DNA from 2 places in the Priestia sp. USM5 genome. Region 2 is predicted to be linked to the other one. Evidence: riboswitches for the same ligand, from Rfam matches in the RefSeq annotation. Region 2 holds a riboswitch; the other holds the start of a gene.
What was found. Region 2 has a riboswitch for cobalamin ahead of nikA (nickel ABC transporter substrate-binding protein). Riboswitches for the same ligand answer to the same signal wherever they lie in the genome.
Positions count from the first base shown of each region.

Region 1: it holds a riboswitch for cobalamin, as region 2 does, so the genes downstream of both, ACWATA_RS11360 ((2Fe-2S) ferredoxin domain-containing protein) here and nikA (nickel ABC transporter substrate-binding protein) in region 2, are expected to answer to the same signal.

Region 1 covers NZ_JBSGKN010000001.1:2,079,285-2,085,375, forward strand. The annotation lists gene ACWATA_RS11345 (cation:dicarboxylate symporter family transporter) at 1-560, shown strand, start outside; gene ACWATA_RS11350 (M42 family metallopeptidase) at 668-1,705, shown strand; gene ACWATA_RS11355 (hypothetical protein) at 2,058-2,216, shown strand; cobalamin riboswitch at 2,364-2,542, shown strand; cobalamin riboswitch at 2,661-2,840, shown strand; gene ACWATA_RS11360 ((2Fe-2S) ferredoxin domain-containing protein) at 2,942-3,322, shown strand; gene cobJ (precorrin-3B C(17)-methyltransferase) at 3,336-4,958, shown strand; gene ACWATA_RS11370 (sirohydrochlorin chelatase) at 4,976-5,887, shown strand; gene cobK (precorrin-6A reductase) at 5,884-6,091, shown strand, end outside.
Region 2 covers NZ_JBSGKN010000001.1:4,145,812-4,151,902, forward strand. The annotation lists gene ACWATA_RS21810 (YfmQ family protein) at 1-271, shown strand, start outside; gene ACWATA_RS21815 (GNAT family N-acetyltransferase) at 846-1,373, opposite strand; gene nikA (nickel ABC transporter substrate-binding protein) at 1,443-2,984, opposite strand; cobalamin riboswitch at 3,129-3,319, opposite strand; gene ftsZ (cell division protein FtsZ) at 3,322-4,326, opposite strand; gene ACWATA_RS21830 (tautomerase family protein) at 4,686-5,075, opposite strand; gene ACWATA_RS21835 (hypothetical protein) at 5,247-5,405, opposite strand; gene ACWATA_RS21840 (TRM11 family SAM-dependent methyltransferase) at 5,666-6,091, shown strand, end outside.

The sequences.
Region 1 (6,091 bases), 2.1 Mb from region 2:
TTCTTGGAATTATTGCTAAAATGGCTGGAACAAGCATGTTTACGCTCATAAAAGTGTTAAAAGACGAGCTGCTTCTTGCTTTTACAACAGCAAGTTCAGAAGCCGTTTTACCATCTCTTATCAAAAAGATGGAAGACTTCGGTTGTTCTAAATCGGTTACATCGTTTGTTATTCCAACAGGCTACACGTTTAATTTAGATGGTTCAACCATTTATCAGGCGCTGGCATCGCTGTTTATTGCTCAAATGTACGGCATTGACCTTTCCATTATGGATCAAATTCAGCTCCTTCTTGTGCTAATGTTAACCTCAAAAGGGATGGCTGGTGTACCAGGGGCATCGTTTGTAGTTGTACTTGCTACGCTTGAATCTATGGGCTTCCCTCTTGAAGGCATGGCATTTATTGCAGGAATTGACCGCATTCTTGATATGATGCGTACCACAGTTAACGTAGTAGGAAATGCTTTAGCTGCAATTGTAATGTCCAAGTCTGAAGGCGAGTTTGATAAGCAAAAATCATTAAATTACACAAATGAATTAAAGAAATCAAACATAGCTTAAAACAAAAAAGCCGGGCAGCTGCCTGGCTTTTTTGTTTGGAGCTGCCTGTTATCTTTTTTGAAACATATGGTAAAATAAAAGAAATGAGAGACAAAGGAAGTGTCATAATGACGGAAACTGTTCAGTTAATTAAAAAGCTTGTTTCGATTCCCAGTCCTTCTGGAAATACAGAAAAGGTGATTTCATTTGTCGAAGACTATGTAAAAGAGCTAAATATTCAAACGTATCGCAATCGAAAAGGAGGCTTAGTCGCTACTATTCCCGGTAAAGATACGGATCATCACCGCATGCTGACGGCTCATGTCGATACATTAGGTGCTATGGTAAAAGAAATCAAACCGAGTGGACGTCTGAAAATCGACTTGATTGGAGGGTTCCGCTACAATTCCATTGAAGGAGAATATTGTGAAATCGAAACGTCAGCAGGAGAAGTATTTACAGGGACCATCCTTATGCATCAAACATCTGTTCATGTGTATAAAGATGCAGGTAAAGCTGAGCGAAATCAAGATAATATAGAAATTCGATTGGATGAAAAAGTACATAGCGCAGAAGATGTTCGCAGTCTTGGAATTGAAGTCGGCGACTTTGTTTCGTTTAATCCTCGTGTAGAAATAACAAAAAGCGGTTTTATTAAATCTCGTCATCTCGATGATAAAGCAAGCGTAGCTTTATTGCTTCAGCTCATGAAAACAATTCAAGAAGAGCAGATCGAACTGCCATACACTACGCACTTTCTTATTTCAAATAATGAAGAAATTGGATACGGAGGAAATTCGAATATTACGCCTCAAACGGTAGAATACTTAGCGGTTGATATGGGTGCCATGGGAGATGGACAATCTACTGATGAATACACCGTGTCTATTTGTGTAAAAGATTCAAGCGGCCCATATCATTACGGTTTGAGAAAGCATTTGGTGGAGCTAGCTAAGCAGCATGATATTCAGTACAAATTAGATATTTATCCGTTTTACGGATCAGATGCTTCTGCTGCTATTCGTGCCGGGCATGACATCGTACACGGCTTAATTGGTCCAGGAATTGATTCTTCTCATGCGTTTGAGAGAACGCATCAAGATTCATTGAACCATACGTACAAGCTTCTTTACCACTATGTGCAATCGAACATGGTTCTGCTTTAAGAAAGGAATATTTAATTAGTGTATTTTTATGCAAAACAAAGAGCAGGACGGGACTGTGATGTCTGTACTTTCCTTTCCTAAAAAAGAAGCCGGCTGTCCGGCTTCTTTTTTTAATAAATACTATATATATTTTTACTGGTGAAGCAACAGTTGGTAAAAAAAGCACCTTTTTTAAAGAGGTATAATACGGCTTAAACCTTTTGTACATTTTGTTCATTTACAGAAGTTAAAATGTTTTTAAATTTTTAAAAGTTTCTTGTGACAAGTTTTGTAGAATGGGTTTTCAAAAGGATATGGTTTCGTCATAATGTGGATATAGCGATCACTACAATAATCGGAGGCGAATCTTTTCATGTGGGTACTGACGGTATATGCTGGAAAAGAAATGAAAATGTTTGAATTTGAAACTGAAACGCAGGCGAGAGAAGCTTTTGCAAAAACAAATGGCTGTAAAGTTCTTTCAGAAGTCGTGTATTATAATGATCCTCATTTAACATTAGTAGCTATATAATGAAAAAACAAGAGCTGACTTTATGCTCTTGTTTTTTTTATAGCTTCTTGTATCTTACGAAAAGAATAGAGTTGAAATAAAAAAAAATGTACGCTATGATATGGTAGTTACTTCTATTATTCTGATAGTTTAAAAGGTTCATATATATCAAACAGCAACAGTAAAGATGCCAAGAAGGCTTAATAGGGAAACTGGTGAAAGACCAGTACTGCCCCCGCAACTGTAAGTGTGGACGAACGAGTATAACCACTGTGGAAAAATCACGGGAAGGTTCTCAAGTAGAATGATACACAAGTCAGGAGACCTGTCTTTATTGTGAAGTTTCTATTTCTCCGGGGAGCGGGAAGGGAAACGTTGGCTTAAAGTGGCATTCGTGTACACTTTTATTCTGACGTTTTACCTGCTCGCATATTAGCGAAGCGGGTTTTTCTCGTAGCACAAAACTACATATCGTGCAAAAAAGGTGCGCAATGCTCACATTGCGTTAAATGGGAAGTCTGGTGTGAAGCCAGCGCGGTACCCGCCACTGTGAAGAGGAGCTGATTGCATATGCCACTGTATTCGGGAAGGCGCAATCAAGTGATGAATCGAAGTCAGGAAACCAGCCTTTTTCTAATGCGAAGCTTACCCTACGGGATATAGGTGGAAGTGCAAAAACTTAGTTTGAATTTTTCTGCGCCTCTATCATTGATAGAGGCGTTTTTTTAGTAAAGGAGCGAATAAGTGTGACGACGTGGAACTTAAATGGAACAAAACATCACGTATTGATTTGTAATGGAAGCAGCTGTATGAGAAAAGGTGGAGAAGAAGCCACGCAAGCTATTCGAAATAAAGTGACTGAACTGAATCTAGATGAAGCGGTTCACACAACCCGTACGCGCTGTAACGGAAGATGCAAAGATGCTCCTGTAGCTATCGTGTACCCTTCAGGAGATTGGTACAAGCAGGTCACTGAAAACGTAGCTCATCGAATTGTTGAAGAACATTTAGCAGGAGGCTGCAGTATAAAGGAATCACTTATTTATGAATATGATCAAAACAGTTTTGTTTCTCCGGAAAAGAGTGACTCCATAGAAGGAATTGACAAAGTAAAAAGTAACGCATAAAGGAGGAGCTAGCATGAAAGGTAAACTGTTAGTTATTGGATTCGGCCCAGGAAGCTTTGAACATATTACACAGCGAGCAAGAGAATCCATTCAAGAAAGTGATATGATCATTGGTTATAAAACCTATGTGGAATTAATTCAAGGACTATTAACGAATCAGCAAATTATTAGTACAGGAATGACCGAAGAAGTAAGCCGTGCACAAGAAGCCGTAAAGCAAGCTGAAGCGGGAAAAACCGTGGCGGTCATTTCAAGCGGAGATGCAGGAGTATACGGAATGGCCGGCCTTGTGTATGAAGTGTTGATTGAAAAAGGATGGAAAAAAGAAACGGGCGTAGAGCTGGAAGTGATTCCTGGCATTTCGGCTATTAATTCATGCGCATCCCTCCTTGGGGCGCCCGTGATGCATGATGCCTGTACGATTAGTTTAAGTGACCACCTTACGCCTTGGGAGTTAATCGAAAAACGAATCGAAGCAGCTGCACAAGCAGATTTTGTAGTAGCTTTTTATAATCCGAAAAGCGGAAGACGCACAAGACAAATTGTGGAAGCGCAAAGGATTTTATTAAAATACCGTTCCCCCGATACGCCTGTTGGTCTTGTGAAAAGCGCTTATCGTGACCGTGAAGAAGTGGTAATGACCAATTTAAAAGACATGTTAAATCATGAAATAGGCATGCTGACTACCGTTGTTGTCGGAAATTCATCTACGTTCTTTTACGATGACTTAATGATTACACCGCGCGGGTATCAGCGGAAATATACCCTCAACCAAACAGAGCAGCCGCTAAGACCGCATCAGCGACTTCGAAAAGAAGCAGAACCATGGGCTCTTGATCAAGAGGAGACTGTAAAGCAAACGGCTTCAGCTATTGAAGATGTTCAGAATACAAAAGAAGAAAAAGCAGCTTCACGAGCTCTGGCAGAAGAAGCGCTTCAAGCAATTTTAGGTGAAACTACTTCACCGGTCGTACACCAGCCAATTGAGTCTATTTTTGAAGTGGCAGTTAGTCCAGGGCTTGCAAATAAGAAGTTTACGCCCGTTCAAATGACAACACTAGCAGAAGTTGTTGGTGAAAAAGGTACGATGGAGTATACGCCTGACCATCAAATCAAACTGCAAATTCCAACGGCTCAGCCAGATGTGATTATTAAAAAGCTCCAATCAGCTTCCTTTTTACTATCTCCAGTCGGAGACGTGTTTACAATTAAAGCGTGTGATTTTTGTGATGGAGAAAAAAGTGACGCCATCCCGCATACGGAACAATTACAAAAGCGTCTCGGTGGAATGGACATGCCAAAAGAGCTGAAGCTTGGTATTAATGGATGCGGTATGGCCTGTTACGGTGCTGTTCAAGAAGATATCGGCATTGTCTACAGAAAAGGTGCGTTTGACTTATTTTTAGGGGCTAAAACGGTTGGACGAAACGCCCATTCAGGTCAAATTGTGGCGGAAGGCATAGCGCCCGATGACATTGTTGAAATAGTGGAGAACATTGTCCATGAATATAAAGAAAAAGGTCATCCAAATGAGCGGTTTCATAAATTCTTTAAGCGTGTGAAGAATGTTTATGGATTCGACTATCAAGATATAACACCAAAAATAAAAGTAGAACCAGCTCCGTGTGGAGATTAAAAATGGGAGGGCATTATATGAAATCAGTTTTATTTGTCGGTCATGGAAGTAGAGATCCTGAAGGGAACGATCAAATTCGCGAGTTTATCTCGACTATGAAGCATGATTGGGACCCATCTATTTTAGTAGAAACGTGTTTTCTAGAGTTTGAACGTCCGAATGTAAGTCAAGGCATTGATACATGTGTGGCAAAAGGAGCGACAGATGTAGTTGTAGTTCCAATTATGCTCTTGCCAGCTGGCCACTCAAAAATACATATTCCGGCGGCTATAGATGAAGCTAAGGAAAAATATCCACACGTAAACTTCGTGTACGGACGTCCCATTGGCGTTCATGAAGAAGCCCTTGAAATTTTAAAAACGAGATTACAAGAATCAGGAGAAAATTTAGAAACTCCAGCTGAAGACACGGCTGTTATTGTCTTAGGGCGAGGAGGAAGCGATCCTGATGCAAACAGTGATTTATATAAAATTACGCGCCTTCTTTGGGAAAAAACAAACTACAAAATCGTCGAAACTTCTTTTATGGGCGTGACCGCTCCATTGATTGATGAAGGAGTGGAACGATGTTTAAAACTGGACGCTAAAAAAGTGGTTATTCTTCCGTATTTCTTATTTACAGGAGTACTAATTAAGCGTTTGGAAGAAATGGTGAAGCAGTATAAAATGCAGCATGAAAACATTGAGTTTAAGCTAGCCGGCTATTTCGGTTTTCATCCAAAACTGCAGACAATTTTAAAAGAACGTGCTGAAGAAGGATTAGAAGGCGAAGTGAAAATGAACTGCGATACATGTCAATATCGCCTCGGCATTATGGAGCATATTGATCACCATCATCATCACGATCATGATCATGATCACGGGCACCATCACCACGATCACCATCATGACCATCACCACCATGAAGATAAGGTCGGCGAGTTAAAATGATTTTATTGTTAGCGGGAACTAGCGATGCACGTGCATTAGCTGTTCAAGTGAAAAAAGAAGGTTACGACGTTACGGCGACGGTTGTAACCGACAATGCAGCAATCGAATTACAGCGAGCAGAAGTGAAAGTGAAAATTGGACGTCTCACACAAGAAGATATGATGACTTTTATAAACGAACATGGTGTAAAAGCTATTGTGGATG
Region 2 (6,091 bases):
CAAAATGCAAGTGATTGATTATTTTAATAAAGCAACATTTTTAAAACAATATTATGTCCATGAAGGAAATAAGGACTATTATAAACACCTAGAAGACAGTGAAACTCCACTTGTTATCGATACGAAAAAAGGGAAAAACGCTGTTCGACTATGCGTATATAGCTATCATGATCATGTCGACGTCGTGAAACAATATAAAAAGAAGATTATCGCCTACAGCCTTCTGTCTGATCACCTTCAAAAGCAGTCCATAACAGCTGACCTAGCTTAAACCAGTCGCCTACAAGGCGGCTTTTTTAGTTTTTAGGTTTAGTTTGAAGTTACCTTATTTAAAAATACCAAACTTTAACATTAATTCTAATGCTATAACATAAATTAATAGAATTTTCTAAATTTTTAAGAGGTGATGGATAATGCTTTCTTTGTTAGGGTTTGGAATGATTGCTACTTTTCTTTCTTTTCAAGTGGGCCTTTGGGACAACTATTATCATGACAATTACAGCCATTTTAACGAACGCTGTTTCCCTTTAGACTTCTACTATAAAAAAAGGAAGCCGACTACCATAAGGCAATCGGCTCACACATGTAGGATATTGATTTAACACTAACAAAGTACAACACAACACTAGTAATTATATAATATATTTCATTATTTTGAAAGCGATTTCATATATATTTTTAAAAATATTTTGTTACTTGTTTTTTATAGAAAAAAACCACGTTTCAGCCAATTCGAAACGTGGTTCTTTTCTGTAAGGACTTGCCCTACAGGCTATAAATGTAAGTTACGTTCATTATAGCATGAGCCCATATACAGATTCCATGGTAATTACTGTATGATCTCGTTACGTTACGACTCGTTGTATTTTTCTGTCCATGTGCAGCGTATTCCATGGTTCGTCCTGTTCAGCTAGCCTTTTGATAAAGCCTTGTGAAGCCCAAAAAGGAATAGCGCCAGGTAAGAAAGGATGAGTATGCAGATACAGCGTGTCATAAAAATGACTTTGGGCAAATTGTTCAACTGCTTTTAACAGCTGCTGTCCAATGCCTAGACGCCGGTACGCTGGATCGACATAGCATTTTACAACCTCAGCTGCAGTTCTATGTTCATATCGCTCTTTTAATGCATGAAACCGTCCATCGTAAGCGTATAAACCAATGGTTCCAATTACTTGTTGATTTTCCGTAACAGCTGCAAAAAAAGCAGCGTCTTTCGCTTGAACGTAATGTTCATTAAAATGAAGCAAATCCACAGGAAGCTGATTTTTTTCCAGCATAGGAAATAGCTCATTCCGCATATTCATGACAAACTGAATCACTTCAGCATCCTTTTCTTTTACTTCTTTAATTTGATACATTTGTACTTCTTGCACGTTTACTGTCACATCCTTTTAACGATCATTGTATACTTTTTCTTTTCTCTGCTTATGCTGCAATGTTAACTACGGCGTTACGTCTAAATGCTGAGTCAGCATATAATACTCGCTTGGATTTGTTGTCCAGTTTTTCACTTTTTGATTATAAGCAACAACAATGTTTGGATGTACAATCGATGACGTCAGCATTTTTCTATTAATCAAAGCGGTTGCTTGTTTGGCTAACTGATCTCGTTTTGCGTCATCTACTGTTGAATTTAACTGTTCTATCATTTTTGTTAGCGTATCATCATTAATCCGGCTGGCATTTAAACCACCGCCGGGCAAATAGTTCGTACTTAAATAATAGCTGGCATCTCCTCTAGGTGCTGTGATAAGGCTGTACAATGCTAAATCCCAATCATCTTTTGCCATTACATATTCATCGCTATCTTCAACTAGGTGAATCTTAATAGTAATTCCTAACTCTTTGGCATTAGACTGTATAAGCTGAGCAATTAAAGGCAGTTCTGGCAAAGAACTATATGTGACAAGAGAGAGCGATAGTGGCTTTCCATTTTTGATTGCTTTGTCATTTTTGATTTGATAGCCTGCTTTCTCTAAATATTTTTTAGCAGATGTCATACCTCTTTGCTCATTAGCAGTACTATCAGCAAAAGGTAATTGGGGTAAAAATGGACCTCGAGCCGCTGCCGCTTGATTGTTCATGATGCTGCTAACAATTTCTTTTCGGTTCAATAAGGTATCGATAGCTTTTCTTACATTTTCGTCTTTTAATGCGTCATTAGTTTGATTGTAAAGCAATAAATGGGTGCGCACACTAGGTACTCCACTTACTTTAAAAGACGGATCTGTTTGTAAAGTGCCCAAGCTTTCTAAAGGCGGGCGATAAATAATATCGGCTGTTCCAGATTGAAGAGCAGCAACTCGCGCATTAGCATCTTCGTTAAATCCAAAGATCGCACTTTTCAATTTCACTTTTCCACCCCAATAATTTTCATATCTTTCTAATTTTACTTGATTTCCTTGATCAAAAGACAAGACGCGAAATGGACCCGTACCAATGGGCTTCTTAGCTATATTAGAAGCATCAACATCTATAATAGCTGTATTTGGATGCACTAATTCAGAAGGAAATTTAGGCATTGTTTCTTTTAATGTAATTGTCAGCGCATGACTGTTCGCTTTCATTTCTTTAATATTTAAAGCGTTTTTCATCGCATAACTTTGGTCTATCGTTCTTTGAAGAGAAGACTTAACGGCATTTGCATTCAGCGCTTTTCCATTTTGAAACGTGATGTTCTTTCTTATCATAAATGTCCATGTAAGGCCGTTATCTTTCGTTTCCCACTTTTCAGCAAGCCAAGGCTTTATTTTTAAATCGTCGTTGATTTTAACAAGCGTCTCCCCTACTCCCCCACGAACTGCTGTATAATTATCGTCCGTATGAGGATCAAGCGTTGCAGATGTAAAATTAAATAAAAACGTCACACTTTTATCCGTTTTCTTTCTTTCTTTTATACTTACGCTCTCTTCATTAGGAGCGCAAGCAGTGAGGCAAAGTAACACGAGAAATATCATAGATACAAGTTTTTTATTATTTATCATTCATTTTTCCACCTTCTATTTTAATACACAAAAAAAAGCACTTCTAAAAAGAAGTGCTTGCCTTCACAACAAATTCAGATAAACGTATCCCTTGTTTATCGTATTTTTGATTCTGCCAAAACACCTCCCTATCCTCGTAGGTTATTGTGTGCTGCGATTTATGGCAGGTCTCCTGGCTTCAAGTCATTGCCTTATACCGCCTTCCCGTCTCTAAATAGACAGTGGCTTTTTGACATAAGGCTCCTTGTTACAGTGGCGGGACCGCTCCGGATTTTCACCGGATTCCCTTTTAAGGCAATTGAAAAACAATTGCCACCATAAAAGCTGGTTATTTAATTTAGTAGCGTGCTCTTGAAACTCTAGAAGTGGAAGCTGATGGTGAAATATCTTCATCATCAAATCCAGTGGCAATAACGGTTACCATCATTTCGTCCTTTAAATCTTCATTAATCACAGATCCAAAAATCATATTTAAGTCCTGATCAGAAGCGGACGTGACAATATCTGCTGCTTCCTGTACTTCGTAAAGACTCAGGCTGCTGCCGCTCGTAATGTTCAGCAGCACGCCTCTTGCTCCATCAATCGATGCATCTAGCAGCGGACTAGAAATCGCTTTTTTCGCTGCTTCAATTGCTCGATCTGATCCCGAAGCTCGTCCGATACCCATAAGCGCAAATCCTTGATTAGACATAATTGTTTTTACATCAGCAAAGTCAAGGTTAATCAGCCCCGGAACAGCGATTAAATCTGAAATACCTTGAATACCTTGGCGAAGAACATTATCTGCTTCACGGAATGCTTCAAGCATAGGTGTCTTTTTATCAACGATTTCAAGCAAGCGGTCGTTTGGAATGACAATAAGGGTATCTACCGATTCATTCATCGCAGTAATACCGCCTACTGCTTGCTTGGTACGTTTATTTCCTTCAAACTTGAAAGGGCGAGTAACTACTCCAATTGTTAAAGCATTTAGTTCACGGGCAATTTGGGCAATAACCGGAGCTGCTCCAGTACCAGTGCCTCCCCCCATGCCAGCTGTTACGAATACCATATCTGCGCCTTGCAGTACTTCTTGAATTTGCTCTCTGCTTTCTTCTGCAGCTTCTCTTCCTACTTCTGGATTAGCTCCTGCACCTAATCCTCGCGTTAATGCCGCACCAATCTGCATTTTCACATCTGCTTTAGATAAATTAAGCGCCTGAGCATCCGTATTAACGGCGATAAATTCTACCCCTTGTACACCATGTTCAATCATACGGTTAACGGTGTTATTTCCTCCACCGCCGACTCCAATTACTTTAATTCGCACTAATGGCGATACATCTGCATCAAATCCAAACATTCTAAGTTCCTCCTCAATGATCAAAATTACTTTCTCTTATTATCCGAAAAAACACGTGAAGAACCTTTTACTCCTATGTTTAACGCGTAACTGTTCTTTTGTTTTACAGATTTTATACATTTCTCTTTTAACCTTTAAATCTTTACATCTTTATGTAAAATTATTGTTGTTCTGAAGTTAGTACGCCGAACTCTTTTTTGGTTTTCCCACTCAAAACGGCATATAAGCTTATTGTATCATTCATTTGACAGATGTCTGTATTTAATTTTGAGTAAGATGTGACTAAGAGAATAATATTTTTATAGACAAAATGAGAAAAAGCCCTTAGAAATAAGGGCTTCTCTAGATAATAAACCATTTTATAATTTCCCAGTTAAGAATTGAGCTTCTCCCATACCAAAGCTCCAGTCAGCATTACCGTTTTCAACAATTGAAATCATAATGTCGCTTGGCTGAATTCCGCAGCTTTCTCCCAGCTCTTTTACAATTAATTTGTAAAGAGCTTGTTTTTGCTCTTCTGTTCGCTGTTTGCTCGTCACACTTATAATAACCAAATCCTTGCTTCTCTCAAAGCCAAGACCTGTATCTTCAATAATCATTTCATGAGCAGGATGCTGATGTACAATTTGATAACGATCGCGTTCTGGGACGCCAAAGGCTTCTAGCATCGCTCGATGAGTAGCGTCTAGTAATGCTTTTAACTCTTTTTCGTCTCTTCCTTCTATTACATCAAATCTAAGTAATGGCATACTAAGTAACCTCCAGCTTTTTGTCTAATGTATTATTGCTTTATCATATCACAACTATCATTTGTAAAAAAAAGATATGCTATTCACAATGTGCTCTCTAGTGAAAGAGACCTCAAACTCTTCAATAAAAGCTGAACCTAATAAAAAGAAATGAGCAGCATAACGACCGACTCATTTCATTAGTACAAAAATATTTATAATAAGAGCTAAAATACATGCAGATACAATGGCAATGAGTACGTTCATCACAAGGTTTTGCGAGGATGTTTTAGCTTGTTTTTTCATATCAGCCCGACTCATCTGTTGCTTTTCATGATCACTTTTAGACATCACGTAGCCTCTCCTATTCATCAAAATGTCAGCAGTGTATAAATGATTTTTGAGAAACCTTGATCCAGTTCTTTTGTATAAACAGCAGCACATGCAGGTTATCATCAGTTATTTTAGCATGTTTTGTCAAATAAGTGGACTATGTAGCGCTTCAATTTAGTATTCACAGCCAAATATATTTAAATTCGTTGCTTTTCTCTTCTTTTCTCGCTATTGTTTGAGAAGAAGGATAATTAGATACGATAAAGGATGATACGATATTGAATAACCATACGCAGCTGCCTCAGTATATCTACACATACGCATGCAGCGAAGAGGAACTCTCACTATGTCAATTAGAGAGACGCTCTCTTTTTGAAATTGAAACTGAGAAACCTATCATAAGAAGCGCCGTTAAACTTGATCCAAGCAGAAGCCCTTTTATCAAAGAGCGATTAGATATTATGTATGAATCAGATGACCTTGCAGATATTTGCAAACAAGTAGAAGATATTGACCTTGGAGATCAAACATTTAAACTCATTTTTATGAAAATTAATGACTTGGAAAAAGATCAAAAAATAAGCTATAAAGGTCAGCGTGCGATTGAACGTGATGTGGGTTGGCATTTTGTAGCAGAAGCAGACTTGCATAACCCTGACCATTTGTTTGGAATTGTTCCATTTGAAGGACGCTGGTATTTTGGA